Regions from separate parts of the Streptococcus sp. ST14 genome, predicted to be linked through region 2. Evidence: riboswitches for the same ligand, from Rfam matches in the RefSeq annotation. Region 2 holds a riboswitch; the other holds the start of a gene.
What was found. A riboswitch is a leader RNA that binds a small molecule or an ion and turns the genes downstream of it on or off. The one in region 2 is predicted to bind thiamine pyrophosphate.
Positions count from the first base shown of each region.

Region 1: linked by a shared signal. The riboswitch ahead of ACIY19_RS02210 (thiamine-binding protein) and the one ahead of thiD (bifunctional hydroxymethylpyrimidine kinase/phosphomethylpyrimidine kinase) in region 2 are both predicted to bind thiamine pyrophosphate.

Region 1 covers NZ_JBJUSF010000004.1:43,935-51,892, forward strand. The annotation lists gene ACIY19_RS02190 (Spy0128 family protein) at 1-1,234, opposite strand, end outside; gene ACIY19_RS02195 (ABC transporter ATP-binding protein) at 1,475-2,203, opposite strand; gene ACIY19_RS02200 (ABC transporter substrate-binding protein) at 2,203-3,210, opposite strand; gene ACIY19_RS02205 (ABC transporter permease) at 3,249-4,007, opposite strand; gene ACIY19_RS02210 (thiamine-binding protein) at 3,970-4,260, opposite strand; TPP riboswitch at 4,332-4,434, opposite strand; gene polA (DNA polymerase I) at 4,538-7,171, opposite strand; partial or broken gene ACIY19_RS02220 (SIALI-17 repeat-containing surface protein) at 7,301-7,958, opposite strand, start outside.
Region 2 covers NZ_JBJUSF010000024.1:1,932-9,889, forward strand. The annotation lists gene ACIY19_RS07965 (ATP-binding cassette domain-containing protein) at 1-1,277, shown strand, start outside; gene ACIY19_RS07970 (energy-coupling factor transporter transmembrane component T) at 1,279-1,929, shown strand; gene tenA (thiaminase II) at 1,940-2,632, shown strand; gene thiW (energy coupling factor transporter S component ThiW) at 2,636-3,160, shown strand; gene ACIY19_RS07985 (hydroxyethylthiazole kinase) at 3,160-3,963, shown strand; gene thiE (thiamine phosphate synthase) at 3,956-4,588, shown strand; gene thiD (bifunctional hydroxymethylpyrimidine kinase/phosphomethylpyrimidine kinase) at 4,636-5,427, opposite strand; TPP riboswitch at 5,510-5,608, opposite strand; gene ACIY19_RS08000 (CopY/TcrY family copper transport repressor) at 5,792-6,187, shown strand; gene ACIY19_RS08005 (cupredoxin domain-containing protein) at 6,198-6,569, shown strand; gene ACIY19_RS08010 (heavy metal translocating P-type ATPase) at 6,579-7,958, shown strand, end outside.

The DNA.
Region 1 (7,958 bases), on a different contig from region 2:
TAACACTTGCAATCTTTTGACCATACACGTTTGCTACAGTAACTTCTGCTTCAAGTACTGAATCATCGTATGTATAGCCAGGTTTGTTGTCATTTACTTCTTTAATTTGGTATTTGAATGTACCTTCATTAGAGAATTTAACTGCTGGGAATTTAACATTTCCTTCAGCATCGTTTTTAGCTTCAGTTACAGAACCATCTGGAGCAATCAATTGGAAAGTAAATGCATCTGCCTCAAGAGTTTTTCCTTCAAGTTTTTTCTTAACTTGGAATTCAACCTCATCAGACTTCGCACCTGAACCGATACCTTCTGTAGTTGTCAAAGCAGCAAATCCATGAACATCAAATGTTTCTTGATCGGTTGTCGCTTTTACATCGTTAAATGCTTTTTTAGTTGCATTGTCAACTGGAGCAGTTAGACGAGTTTTATATAGAATATAGAGACCTTGTCCGTCCATTGTACCATCACCGTTTGGAGTGATTGTAAAGTGATTTCCATCAACAACGTTGATATGGGCAGCTTCTAGTCTTGGACGAGCTTCAGCTTTGTTCCACTCAGTAAAGTAGTAACCAGTAATTTCACTTGCAAGAACTTGTCCTTCTGGAATAGTATCTTCGAGTTTAACCCCTGTGTAAGATTTTGCATAGCGGTTAACACGGATACGCCAGTTTACATAGTTAGGATCGTCTGAGTCTTGAACTCCCCATTTAGTAAATCCAGTTGGGTCATCATCTGGGACGATACGAGTCAAAGTGTAAACTTGGTCACCTGGGATATTAATTTGATAAGGAGTGTTTAGTTTAACACTATCTGCCCAAACGACTGTAAACAGGGCAGTAATCTCCTTGTTCTCTGACAAATTAGCAAAGTAAGCAGCATTTGTCACTTTGACAGTAGCTGTGTTATCTGCTTTACTAGTTGTCAATTCAGCAATAGTTGTTTGCCCATCTGGTGCTTTCAATTCCGTAGTAGAATCTTTTTCAATTTTAAATTCGTTTGGAACATGATACACCATGTAATCCCCATCTTTGAGGGTTACATCATTTGGGAAACTATAAGTTGGTTGAAGATAGAATTTACCTTCCCCGTACTTAGCGCCATCAACAAGTTTGTTATTGTTGATTTTTGAAACAGTTTTCATTGTGTAACTGCTCGCTGGTAGTTCCTCCGCTTTAACAACATTGCTAACTTTAAGTGCAGGCAAAAAGACCGACACAACCAGCAGCAAAGCCATCAAGCCATGAAAGAGTTTTTTATTTCTCTTCGTCACCACATTGTCTTCCTTATTTGTTTAAAATGGTTCAATTATATTATACAGAACCTTGACAGAATGTCAATTAAAATGATTCGGTTTTTATATTAACTTATTATTCATTTAAATATTAAGCCTAATCATGTATGTTCATCAGCTTTGAAACAAAAAATACAGGCAAGGATTTCGCTCGTATTTAATATATACTAATTTCCTAAAAGGCTAGGTATTTAATCCCAATTCTGCTAAGATTTGACGTTTGTAGGCAATCTTTTGGACTTCCTTGTCCTCTTTTTCAGACCAATCTAGTTTAACTTCTGAAACAATCTGCCCAGGCCGATTTTTTAGGATATAGATGCGGTCACTGAGATTGAGGGCCTCCTCGATACTGTGGGTAATAATCAAGGTTGTCAGTTGCAACTGTTTGTGAATCTCCAGATACCAAGCATGGAGCTCCATCTTGGTCATTTCATCCAAGGCGCTGAAAGCCTCATCCAAGAGAAAGAGCTTGTGTCCGAAAAGGTAGGTACGGAGCAAGGCCACACGTTGCCGCATCCCACCACTGAGTTCATGAGGATACTTGTCCCTTACGGCTGTCAACTGGAAGGTCGCAAGGATTTCATCCGCGCTAGCAATGGCTTCTGCCTTATCAACCTTTTGAATCAAGAGGGGCAGGATAATATTGCCAAGGACTGTCTTATGCTCCAAGAGTAAATCCTTTTGCAACATATAACTCACGCGCCCCTTAGGATTTTCCTCGCCATCAAGGACAATTCGCCCAGACTGGACTTCTAAAATCCCAGCGATTAGGTTAAAGAGAGTGGTCTTTCCAACACCACTTGGACCTAGGATAGAAACCACTTCACCCGAAGTCACCTGCAGGTTGATGTCCTCTAAAATCTTTTCATCGCCATAGGCATAGCTTACGTGTTCTAGTCTAATTTCTGTCATTATTTTACAAATTCGTTAGTGAAGCCTTTGTCTGTCAAGTCTTCTTTAAGGATACCATTTTCTTTGTCCCATTTGTAGAAGACATTCCAGCGGTCAGCGTCAAATTGTCCCCATTTTTCCTTGTCGCTTGCGTATTCTTTTGACAAGTATTTTTGAGATTCGATAACAAAGTCACGTTTTTCCTGAAGTTCAGGTGCGTTCTTAATGAGGATATCTGCTGCTTCCTCTGGATGCTCCATAACATATTGGTAGCCTTTTTTGATAGCTTGGATGACTTTACGGGCTTCTTCTTTATTGTCTTTCAAATAGTCATTATTTGCGATGATAACTGGTGAGTAGTAGTCAAACTCCTTGACATAGTCTTTCAAATACATGAAGTTAGCGTCTACGCCTTGAGATTTAGCAAGGATTCCATCCCAACCGTAGTAAATCCAAGCAGTGTCAAAAACGCCATTGGCAATCGGTGTGATTGAGTTTGAATCGTTGTTTGGTACTTTTTCGACCTTCTCAAAGTCTCCGCCTTGTGATTCTACCAAGGTTTTCAACATAGCAAGTTCAGTTGGATCATTCCAAGTTCCGTATTTCTTACCAACCAAGTCCTTTGGACTAGCTACATTGTCAGATTTACGAGAGATGATTCCTGATGTATTGTGTTCTACAATAGCTGCAACGGCAGTGATTCCTGCGCCTTTTTCCAATTTCTTAGCCATGTAGTCTTGGAAATAGATAGCAAATGGTGCCTTGCCATTGATCACCAAGTCAGATGAGCTTTCTTCAGGTGGCAATTTCAAATCAACATCCACTCCAGCTTCTTTGAAATAACCTTTTTCCTTGGCAACATACAGCCCTGTGTGGTTAGTATTTGGCGTCCAGTCTAGGATAAAGTCAATCTTCTTGAGTTCTGCTTCTTTATTGTCCTTAGAAGCAGTCCCTTGACCACAAGCCACCAGCACGACAGCTACAAGAGCTGTCACAAGCGTTAAAAACACTTTCCATGTTTTCTTCATTTTCATTTCCTCTTTTCTTTTTCTAAAACATCCTTATCTTAGGGACGTTTCCATTTAATCACATATTTTTCACTAATATCGACCAATTTCATACCCAAAAGGCTGATAATCGACACCAGAATAATAATGGCAAACATGGTATCATACTGAAACAGTTTTTTAGACTGAATCATGTAGACACCTAGTCCTTCAAAGCCTCCCAACCACTCAGACACCACGGTTGTGATAAAGGCGTAGGAGACACTGACCCTCAGACCTGCATAAAAGTAAGGTAGACTGACCGGGATTTTAAAATGCCACAGGATTTGCCAAGGATTCGCTCGCATCAGACTAAACAAGGTCAGCATATCCTTGTCACAATGCCTAAAACCATCCAAAATGCTGACGATGATAGGGAAGGTTGTTGTCAGGATTATCAAGACAATCTTGGGCAAAATTCCATAGCCTAGCCACAAGACCAAGATAGGAGCTATAGCAATGGTCGGAATGGTCTGAACAACCACCATCATAGGGTAGATAAGATCATTGAGCCAAGTCAGACTGTCCATAAGCACAGCCATGATACAGGCAATCAAGACTCCTAAGACTAGTCCGAGTAAAGCCACTCTCAAGGTCGCCCAGCTATGGTGCCAGAGAAATTCTCTGTCACGAACAAAGGCCTGGAGAATTTCAAAAGGAGTTGGTAGGATAAACTTGGGTAAAAGTTTGAATATTCCCGCTAACTGCCAGATTGACAAGACTCCTAGAAAACCCAATAGACTAATGTGTCGTCTCAGTATACTTTTCAAGTTTCTCATCGATGCTTAAAATTTCTCCTACATTTATTTTGACATTTGCAAAGACATTATCTGCCTCCTGCCCAGCCACTTCAAGCGCTTCTTTGAGAATGCGCATGAGCTCATCAAACTCTCCTTCCAAAACCGTTTCAAATGGTGTCACTACCATGGTCGCGGACTGAGCTTGCAGATAAGCAATCACCTGATCGATAATAGCAATTCGATCAATCCCCTGTGATAGGGGCAAGACTTGCAAGGCAATGCTTGCTTTCATAAAAACCTCCTTTTCTCAGGTTTCCCTTTGACAAAAAGAAAAACCTTTGCCATATATGGAAAAGGTGCAGAATTCGGCTAAGTATCGTTCCCTACGCTAGCATTACCCAGATCAGGTGCGGTCGAAGTTTAACACTTCCTCTCAGACTGTACACAGACTCCCATATCTTATATGGAAATATAGTAACGCAAATACTAGGAAAAGTCAAGGAAACTGCTTACAGAAAATCATGAAAAAGAGTTTGAAGTCAAATGCTTCAAACTCTATCATAGCTTTCTTATTTAGCCTCGTACCAGGTTGCTCCTTCATTTTCATCTGCAATGAGGGGAACACTGAGCTGGATGGCTTCTTCCATGGTTTGTTTCACTAGAGCTTTAACGGCTGCTAGTTCTGATTTTGGAACCTCAAGGACGATTTCATCATGCACTTGCAAGAGCATCTTGGTCTGATAGCCACCTTCAACTAGAGCTTTGTCTAGTTGAATCATAGCAATCTTGAGAATATCTGCTGCAGATCCCTGGATAGGGGAGTTGATAGCTGTCCGCTCTGCAAAACCACGAATGTTAAAGTTGCGCGAATTGATATCTGGCAACTCGCGACGACGCTTGAAGAGAGTCTCTACATAACCCTTATCACGCGCCTCACGCACCACTTCATCCATGTAGTTTTTAATACCTGGGAAGCGTTCAAAATAGGTATCGATGTAGGCTTTAGCCTCTTTACGGCTGATGCCCAGATTATTAGACAAGCCAAAGTCTGAAATTCCGTAAACCACTCCAAAGTTAACCGCCTTGGCATTACGACGGTCGTTTGGAGTCACATCCTCAGGGCGTTCAATTCCAAAGACCCGCATGGCCGTTGAAGTATGGATGTCAGCTCCTTCTTGGAAAGCCTTAATTAAGTGCTCATCTTTAGAAATATGAGCCAAAACGCGCAACTCAATCTGTGAATAGTCCGAACTGAGTAGTACACTATCCTCCCACTCTGGCACAAAAGCCTTACGAATGAGACGGCCTTGTTCCAAACGCACAGGAATATTTTGCAAGTTTGGATCTACACTAGACAGACGCCCAGTCTGAGTCAAATCCTGCACATAGCGCGTGTGAATCTTGCCATCATCTAAAATCCAATCCTGCAAGCCAACCACGTAAGTCGATTGAATTTTAGCAATCTGACGATAGTCTAGAATTTTCTTAACAATTGGCGCAATAGGAGCTAGGCGCTCTAACACATCCACTGCTGTTGAGTAACCTGTCTTGGTTTTCTTGGTGTATTCTAGAGGAAGACCGAGCTTTTCAAAGAGAAGGACGCCCAACTGCTTAGGCGAGTTGATATTAAACTCCTCACCAGCCAGTTCGTAAATCTCTTGAGTGAGTTGCTCAATGACGACCTCATTTTCAGCCTGCATTTCAAGTAGGGTTTCTTTTTTGACCTTGATCCCAGCAATTTCCATCTTAGCAAGGACAAAAGCCAGAGGTTGCTCCATGTCATAGAGAAGGTCTAACTGTCCATGTTCACTGAGTTTTTCAAGTAAAACCGGCTCCGTCTCAACCAATACAGCAACCTTGCGAGCTAGGTGTTCCAAGAATTTTTCCCGTTCAGGAATTGCCTTCTTGACCCCCTTGCCGTAAAAGGTCTCATCGTCGACTATGTAAGTCTGACCATAAAGACTCGCAATGGTTGAAATTTCATTATTCTCGACAGTAGAGAGAAGGTACTTGGCCAAGCGACTGTCAAAAGCAGGGGCCTGCAGGTTCAAGTCCAAGCGATTTAAAAGAACCTTCGCTTTCTTAAAGTCATACACTTTCAGAGGTGTTTTTTCTAGAAAATCCTTGAGAATCGACTCCTGTAAGAGCTCAAGTTTATCTGTAGCGTAAAGTTTATCCCCACAGGACCAGGCAAAACCAACCAAATCATCTGTATGGTAATTCTCACCAAAAAGCTCAAAGTGGAAGATAGAGTCTGCGCTCAGCATGTCTTGACTGACGTGGTCAACAATAGTGAAATCCAAACTTTCAGGCGTATCCGTTGATGAAACATTTAGAGCTTGCTTGAGTTGTTTGAAGCCCATCTCATCATAGAATTTTCCGAGATTTTCCACATCTGGTCCACTATAGACCAAATCATCAAGGCCAATCTCAATAGGTGCATGAGTCTCAATAGTCGCCAAGGTTTTAGACAGGAAGGCTTGTTCCTTGTCATTGATGAGATTTTCCTTCATCTTAGAAGCCTTCATCCCATCGATATGTTCATAAATACCCTCGAGCGAGCCGTGTTCCAGCAAGAGCTTGATGCCCGTCTTTTCACCAATTTTAGTGACGCCAGGGATATTATCAGACTTATCCCCCATCAGGGCTTTGAGATCTATAAACTGAGCTGGTGTGAGGCCCATCTTTTCCATAAGGTAAGCTGGTGTAAAGGCCTCAAACTCAGCCACACCTTTCTTGGAAATCTCGACCACCGTACGCTCATCGGTCAACTGGATCAAGTCCTTGTCTCCGCTAACGATTGTCACATCGAAGGAATCTTTCTCAGCCAAACGACCAAGAGTCCCGATGATATCATCCGCTTCATACTGAGCCAACTCATAATGGCGAATCCCAAGGTGGTCTAACAACTCACGAATGAAGGGAAATTGCTCACGAAACTCATCTGGAGTTTTAGCACGGCCACCCTTGTAGTCTGCATACATCTCTGTTCGGAAAGTCGTCTTGCCTGCATCAAAGGCTACCAAAACATGGCTGGGCTCAACCCGCTCTAAGACATGATTCAACATGAGTTGAAAGCCATAGATTGCATTGGTATGAAGGCCATTAGCATTTTTAAAACGATCCAACTGCTGATAGAGCGCAAAAAAAGCTCGAAAAGCAACTGAAGATCCATCAATTAATAATAATTTTTTCTTGTCCATACACCCATTATAAAGGAAAGCAAGGAAAAATACCATCGGAAAGAGCTGAAAAACGTGGACTTGTCCCTATTTCACCATAAAAAAGAAAAGGACCATTCAAATCCTTTTCTTTTATTGATTTCATGCGATTTATTTATTAAATTTTCTCTTTGCAAATGGTAGCAAACCAAGAAGGAGACCAACAAATCCTAGTGATGCGACTGCTGAAGCATCTTTACTTCCTGTATTTGGAAGGAGTTGCTCATCCGTTGCTGCAGGCGCTTTATAGGTACGATCTTGTTCAGTTCCAAGAGTAGGGTTTGTAGCCAAAGGAGCTACACTGCCAGTGTATTCCGGAACTTCATTTACTGCAGGCTCAATCTTTTCAGCATAGGCTGGAATAGTAGCCACTGCCGGAGCACCACTTTCTCCATAAACTGGAACATTTGCTAGGGCTGGGCACCACTTTCTCCATAAGCTGGAACATTCGCTACGGCTGGAGCGCCACTTTCTCCATAAGGCAGAGCATTGTTTACTATTGGTGTTCCGCTTTCTCCATAAGCTGGAACATTCGCTACGACTGGAGCGCCACTTTCTGCATAAGGCGGAGTGTTGTTTACTATTGGTGTACCGCTTTCTCCGTAAGCTGGAACATTCGCTACGGCTGGAGCGCCACTTTCTCCATAAGGCGGAGTGTTGTTTACTATTGGGGCACCGCTTTCTCCGTAAGCTGGAACGTTCGCTACGACTGGAGCGCCACTTTCTGCATAGGCTGGGAGTTCATTTACAGCAGCTTCTACCGCATTTG
Region 2 (7,958 bases):
AATCCAGTCTCTTTCAAGTCATTGCTCAAGTCAGTTCTCTTCCCTATAGTGGTCAAGTCCTGATAGATGGGAGCCAGGTTAGTCAGCTTTCTATCGTCGACCGTGTCCAGACAGTTGGCATTCTCTTTCAAAATTCCAATCATCAATTTACCATGGAGAACTTGTTTGAGGAGCTGATTTTTACCTTGGAGAATATCGGCCATCCTGTTCAGGAAATTGATTCTAAAATAGCAGAGGTGGTCCAGCAATGTCGCTGTAAGGCAATCTTGCACCGTCCCATCCATCACTTATCAGGTGGGGAAAAGCAAAAGGCTGCGCTAGCTGTTCTCTTTGCTATGAATCCTAAAGTCTATCTCTTGGATGAGCCCTTCGCTTCCATTGACCGCAAGAGCAGAATCGAGATATTGGAGATTCTAAAAGAGTTGGCTCTTGATGGGAAGACAGTCATCCTGTGTGACCATGATTTAACGGACTATGGAACCTACATTGACCATATGGTGGAGCTAAGAGACGGCCGGTTAAGGGAGGTGTTTCAAATCCCTACCTCTGAGATGACACAGGTTTCTTCAAAGAATGTTGCTTCTAGCCCGGAATTGTTCCATATGGATAGAACGACTTGTGAGCTGGATAAGCGTCCCCTCTTTTCAATTGCGGATTTTACATTTTACCAAGGGATTTCCTGTATCTTGGGTGACAATGGTGTCGGGAAATCAACCCTCTTTCGATCTATTCTTCAATTTCAAAAGTATGAGGGGCGCATTACTTGGAAGGGGAAAATCCTGAAAAAGAAAAAGAGCCTGTATCGTGACTTAACGGGTGTTGTTCAGGAAGCTGAGAAGCAGTTTATCCGAGTCAGTCTGCGAGAGGAACTGCAATTAGATAGCTCAGACACTGAAAGAAATCAGCGGATTCTCCAAGCTCTAGGATATTTTAATCTGGAGCAGGCTCTTGATAAGAGTCCCTATCAATTAAGTGGTGGCCAGCAAAAGATTCTTCAGCTCTTGACCATCTTGACTAGTAAGGCCTCTGTGATCTTGCTAGATGAACCTTTTGCCGGTTTGGATGATAGAGCTTGCCATTATTTTTGTCAGTGGATTGTGGAGGAGAGCAATCAAGGAAGAAGTTTTCTGATCATTAGCCATCGTTTAGATCCCTTGATCTCTGTGGTTGATTATTGGATCGAGATGACTAGTGAGGGGCTCCGTCATATTAAAGACGTGACAATCAGCAAACCTCTCAGTTTTCTGAGTAGGAATAGTCAAGGGGAGGTGAGGTAGTATGATCAAAGTAGCAACCAAGACACCAGTTATCAGCCTCTTCTTTCTAATTTTATCCTTGGAAACATCTTTCATTCCTTCGATTGCTCTGAATCTTTCGGTAGCCACATTTTGTATTCTCTTTATGCTCTATTACCGTCGATTTAAAGTATTGGCTTGGATGATTGTGCTCGCCATTTTACCATCTTTGGCTAATTATTGGGCAGTTCAGTTACATGGGGATGCTTCGCAGGCAGTGATACTTGGGACGAGGGCTTTTGTGACGGTTTGTATCGGTCTTGTCTTTGTTTCCTCTATTTCCTTAAAAGAGCTTCTCTTGTACTTGGCTCAAAAGGGGTTATCGCGTTCTTGGGCCTATGCCTTAATTGTGGTATTCAATGCCTTTCCCCTCATTCAGCAGGAAATCAAGTCTCTCAAGGAAGCATGCTTACTGCGTGGCCAAAAACTGCATGTTTGGTCGCCCTTGATTTATAGCAAGGTTCTGATGACGGTCTTTAGATGGCGCCATCTTTACCTGAGAGCTCTATCTGCGCACGGATATGATGAGCATGCACAATTGGAGAATAGTTATCGGACTTTCTATATTTCTCAGAGGACAAAATTGATCTACCTGCTTTTCTTTTTATTGCTTCAAACCAGTTTATTTCTATAAAGGAGTTATTATGGAATTTACAGATATTGCTATGGAATTATCCAAGGAAGTTTGGCAGGCTTCCTTTCATCACCCCTTTGTTTTACAGTTACAAGAGGGGAATTTAGAACCTTCTATTTTCCGCTATTACCTGATTCAGGATGCCTACTATCTGAAGTCTTTTTCAGAAGCTTATCACCTCTTGGCTGATAAGACTTCAAACCAAGAGATGAAAAGACTCTTGAAACAAAATGCTCAGAGTCTAGTGGATGGTGAGTTGTTTATCCGCCAACAATTTTTCAAGGAATTAGGAATCAGCGACCAGGAAATGGAGCAACATCCAATAGCTCCAACCTGCTATCATTACATTTCGCATATTTATCGTCAATTTGCAGAACCAAACTTGGGCATTGCTTTTGCTAGTTTGCTCCCATGTCCTTGGTTATACCATGATTTGGGCAAGGCACTTAATCGCAAACCATCCCCGAATCCTCTTTATCAACAGTGGATTGAAACCTATATCACCGATGAGTTAGAACAGCAGATTAAAGAGGAAGAAGCGCTGGTCAATCAACTCTATCGAGAAAGCAATGAGACGGACAAACAAAAAATGCTAGAGGCCTTCCATCGAAGTGTCCATATGGAAGCCAAGTTTTGGGAGATGGCTTACCAACACCAAACCTGGACGAGTGATTTGCAGTCCTTAGAAAAAGAGAAGAAATAGAAAATGAGAAACCACCAACTTCAAGTTCACAAATTAACTATTTTATCCATGATGATTGCCCTTGACGTAGTTCTTACACCTATCTTTCGAATTGAAGGAATGGCACCGATGTCCAGTGTAGTCAACATTCTTGCAGGGATTTTGATGGGACCTGTTTATGCCTTGGTCATGGCTACAGTCACAGCCTTTATCCGTATGTCTACTCAAGGCATTCCGCCCTTGGCACTCACAGGAGCTACTTTTGGAGCCCTCCTTGCAGGTCTCTTTTATAAGTATGGTCGGAAATTTCGCTATTCTGCTCTAGGAGAAATCTTGGGAACGGGGATAATCGGTTCTATTGTTTCCTATCCTGTCATGGTTCTCTTTACGGGATCTGCTGCCAAGCTCAGCTGGTTTATCTATACTCCGAGATTTTTCGGAGCGACCTTGATCGGTACAGCCATAGCTTTTCTCGCCTTTCGATTTTTAATCAAGCAGGAATTCTTTAAAAAAGTACAAGGATATTTCTTTGGTGAAAGGATAGACTGATGCAGGAATTTACAAATCCCTTTCCTCTGAGCTCTAGCTCCTTGATTCAATGCATCACCAATGAGATTTCCTGTGAGATGCTGGCCAATGGCATTTTGGCTCTGGGATCTAAACCTGTCATGGCAGATGATCCCCGTGAGGTCCTTGATTTTACCAAACAAAGTCAAGCTCTTTTTATCAATCTGGGGCATTTGTCTGCTGAGAAGGAAAAAGCAATTCGTACGGCAGCTACTTATGCAAACCAAGCTTGTCTCCCAATGGTAGTAGATGCGGTTGGCATAGCGGCTTCACCCATTCGTAAGGATCTAGTCACAGATCTTTTAGAATACAAGCCCACGGTCCTTAAAGGAAATATGTCAGAAATCCGAAGTCTTGTTGGTTTAAAACACCATGGAGTTGGAGTTGATGCTAGCCATAAAGATCAAGAAACTGAGGATTTGCTTCAAGTCTTGAAAGACTGGTGTCAGCTTTATCCTGGTATGTCTTTCTTAGTCACGGGTCCCAAGGACCTCATCGTTTCGGAAAACCAGGTTGCAATATTGGGAAATGGCTGTGCAGAATTGGACTGGATAACAGGGACAGGAGACCTGGTTGGAGCCTTGACAGCTGTTTTTCTTAGCCAAGGAAAGACTGCCTTTGAAGCTTCCTGCCTAGCAGTTTCTTATCTCAATATCGCTGCTGAGAGAATTCTTGTTCAAGGAATGGGATTGGAAGGTTTTCGTTACCAAGTTCTCAATCAGCTCTCTCTCCTAAAAAGAGATGAAAACTGGCTAGATGCTATTAAAGGAGACCTTTATGAATAGAGAAGCACTCAGACTATATCTGGTAACTAATCGCTACCAAGATTCCTTGGAAAGCTTTCTTGAAAAAGTTGAGACGGCCTGCCGTTCAGGTGTTACCATCATCCAACTACGAGAAAAAAACCTCACTACCAATCAATACTATCAACTGGCAAAACAAGTCAAGGAAATAACAGATGCCTATCAGGTACCCTTGATTATCGATGATCGTTTGGATGTTTGTCTTGCAGTAGATGCTGCAGGTCTGCATATTGGCGACGATGAGCTACCAGTTTCCGTTGCCCGCCAAGTCTTGGGTCCTGACAAAATCCTCGGTGTCACAGCTAAAACAGTAAAAAGAGCTCTTGAAGCAGAAACATCGGGTGCAGATTACTTGGGGACAGGAGCTATTTTCCCGACAACTACCAAAGAAAATGCACCTATCACCCTGATTTCAACCTTGAAAACCATTTGCCAAACGGTCGCCATTCCAGTAGTTGCTATCGGAGGATTGACGTCAGAGAATATTGACCAACTTGCTGAAACTGGTATAGCAGGGGTAGCCGTTGTCCGTGATTTGATGCAGGCAGAAGATATAGAGGCAAAAACGCAAGCTTTTTTAACAAAGCTAGATGACATGATTTCCTAATCAAAAACTCTCTAATTCCCTTATAGTGGGAACTAGAGAGTTTTTTCTTAATCTTTAAAGCTTGTATGGTTGACTGGACCAGAACCATGACCGAGTTGAGGGGCGTCTTGGATGGCTTTTGTGATAAAGGCCTTGGCCTTATCCACTGCCTGATAAAGACTTCTGCCCTTGGCAAGTTCAGCCGTAATCACTGCAGCAAAAGTACATCCAGTACCATGGGTGTGACAGGTTTGAATTCGAGGACTTTCCCAGACAAATTGCTCCTCCTTGGTAAAGAGGAAATCCTTGGCACCACCTTCAAGATGGCCACCTTTGATAACAACGGACTGAGGACCAAATTCTCTTATAATCAGGCGACCGGCACGTTGCATTTCTTCTGGATTATGAATTGAGAAACCAACAATTTCTTCTGCCTCAGGAAGATTGGGTGTAATAATAGTCGCAAGGGGAAGCAGGTTTGTTTTTAGGTAGCTTCTCGCACTAGTATCTATCAGGGTATCACCGCTTGTTGCGACCATAACAGGGTCCAGCACGTAGGGGCAGTCCAGTTTTTTAAGATAGGGTTGGATAATCTCCATGATTTCAGTAGTTGCCAACATACCAGTTTTTACAGCCTGGGGCTTGATATCCGAAAAGACACTTTCCAATTGAGCTTCCAGCATTTGGTTGGAGACGTGCTCGATTAATTGAACACCTCTGGTATTTTGAGCGACAAGGCTGGTCACAACGGCCATTCCATAGACATCTCTAGCTTGGAATGACTTTAAGTCAGCCATAATGCCAGCACCGCCACTAGGGTCTGTCCCAGCAATGGTTAGAGCAACGGGTAAATAAGTCATCTAAAACCTCCCAACCAACTGAAGTTTGTATTCTCAAGAACAAGCTGGTCTGTTTTAGGAAAGTAATAGAAGACTGGGTAGTCCTCACTATTTTCCACTTCCATCAGCTAGCATTACCTAGATTGAGTCAAAGGGATCTAACAGTCGTTAATCTCAGCTTTACGCACCCCTAGTGGTTGTTTTCTTTTTTCTTCAGTATAGCATATTTTTATAGTTTATATAGTAAAATTTGACTGCAAATCTCTCGTTACATGATTGGAATTCTATTTTTCGAAAAAATAATAAAAATTATAGTTGACAAATGTAGATTTTCGGAGTATACTAATAACTGTAATCGACAAATGTAGATTTAGGAGGAATAACAATGCAGATTTCGGATGCAGAATGGCAGGTCATGAAGATTATCTGGATGCAGGGCGAGCAGACCAGTAGCGATTTGATCAGGGTTCTGGCGGAGCGGTTCGACTGGTCCAAGTCAACGATTCAAACTCTTTTGGCTCGTTTGGTTGAGAAAGAGTGTCTGACAAGGAAAAAAGAAGGCAAGTTCTTTGTCTATTCAGCCCTTTTAACTTTGGACCAAAGTCGGGATTTACTTGTCCAAGATATCAAGGACAAGGTTTGTTCTCGTAGGATTAAGAACTTGTTGGCTGACTTGATTGTGGAATGTGATTTTACTCAGGCTGACTTGGAAGATTTGGAAGCTGTGATTTCTGAGAAGAAATCAAGCGCTGTAACAGAAGTAAAATGTAATTGTATGTAAAGGAGACGTCATGTTAAATAGTATTGTAACCATTATTTGTATTGCCCTTATCGCGTTTATCTTGTTTTGGTTTTTCAAAAAGCCTGAAAAATCTGGACAAAAGGCCCAGCAAAAAAATGGCTACCAAGAGATTCGAGTGGAAGTCAAAGGGGGATATACGCCTGAGTTGATTATTCTTAAGAAATCAGTGCCAGCCCGCATTGTCTTTGACCGTAAGGATCCTTCACCTTGTTTGGATCAGATCGTCTTTCCAGATTTTGGTGTGCATGCGGACTTGCCTATGGGGGAAGAGTATGTAGTGGAAATCACGCCTGAACAGGCTGGAGAATTTGGCTTTGCATGTGGCATGAATATGATGCACGGTAAGATGATTGTAGAATAGGAGAATGATATGACTGAAATTGTAAAAGCAAGTCTTGAAAATGGTGTTCAAAAAATCCGTATCACGGCAGACAAAGGCTACCATCCAGCCCACATTCAACTGCAAAAAGGGATTCCTGCTGAGATTACTTTTCACCGTGTGACACCTTCAAACTGTTATAAAGAAGTTCTCTTCGAAGAAGAAGGGATTCTAGAACCAATCGCTCAAGATGAGGAAAAAATTATTCGCTTTACGCCTCAAGACTTGGGTGAGCACGAGTTTTCTTGTGGCATGAAGATGCAAAAGGGAACCTACACCGTTGTTGAAAAAACCAAAAAGTCTCTCAGTCTTTTACAACGTTTTTGGATTACTAGTATCTTTACTGTGCCTCTTGTGATTCTTATGATTGGGATGTCTACAGGAGGAATTAGTCACCAAGTCATGCGTTGGGGCACCTTTTTAGCCACAACCCCCATTATGCTGGTAGCTGGAGTTCCATATATCAGAAGCGCCTGGGCTAGTTTTAAAAAGCACAATTCCAACATGGATACCTTGGTTGCTCTGGGAACCCTAGTGGCCTATTTCTATAGCTTAGTTGCCCTCTTCACTGGTCTGCCCGTTTACTTTGAAAGTGCTGCATTTATCCTCTTCTTCATTCTTTTGGGAGCAGTTTTTGAGGAAAAAATGCGAAAAAATACTTCGCAGGCAGTCGAAAAATTATTAGACCTACAAGCAAAAACAGCAGAGGTTTTGCGTGATGATGTTTATGTTCAAATACCTCTAGAACAAGTCAAAGTTGGGGATCTCATTCGCGTTCGACCAGGTGAAAAAATTGCCGTTGATGGGACTGTAATAGAAGGAGAAACTAGTATTGATGAATCAATGGTAACTGGGGAAAGTATTCCAGTCGATAAATCAGTTGGAGATGCTGTCATTGGTTCAACCATCAATAATAGTGGTACGATCATTTTTAGAGCTGAAAAAGTAGGTTCTGAAACCATGTTGGCTCAGATTGTAGACTTTGTGAAGAAAGCTCAAACCAGTCGTGCTCCTATTCAAGATTTGACAGACAAGATTTCTGGAATTTTCGTACCAGCAGTTGTCATTTTAGGACTCCTTACTTTTTGGATCTGGTTTGTTTTTCTTGGTGAAAGTTTTGTAACGTCGCTTCTCTATGGTGTTGCAGTCTTGATTATTGCCTGTCCTTGTGCCCTAGGTCTTGCGACACCAACAGCCCTCATGGTTGGAACAGGACGAAGTGCCAAGATGGGGATTCTTCTCAAAAATGGTACAGTTCTACAGGAAATCCAAAAAGTTCAAACGGTTGTTTTTGATAAGACAGGAACCTTGACCGAAGGGAAGCCAGTAGTGACAGATGTTATCGGAGATGAAGGAGAAGTGCTAAGTTTG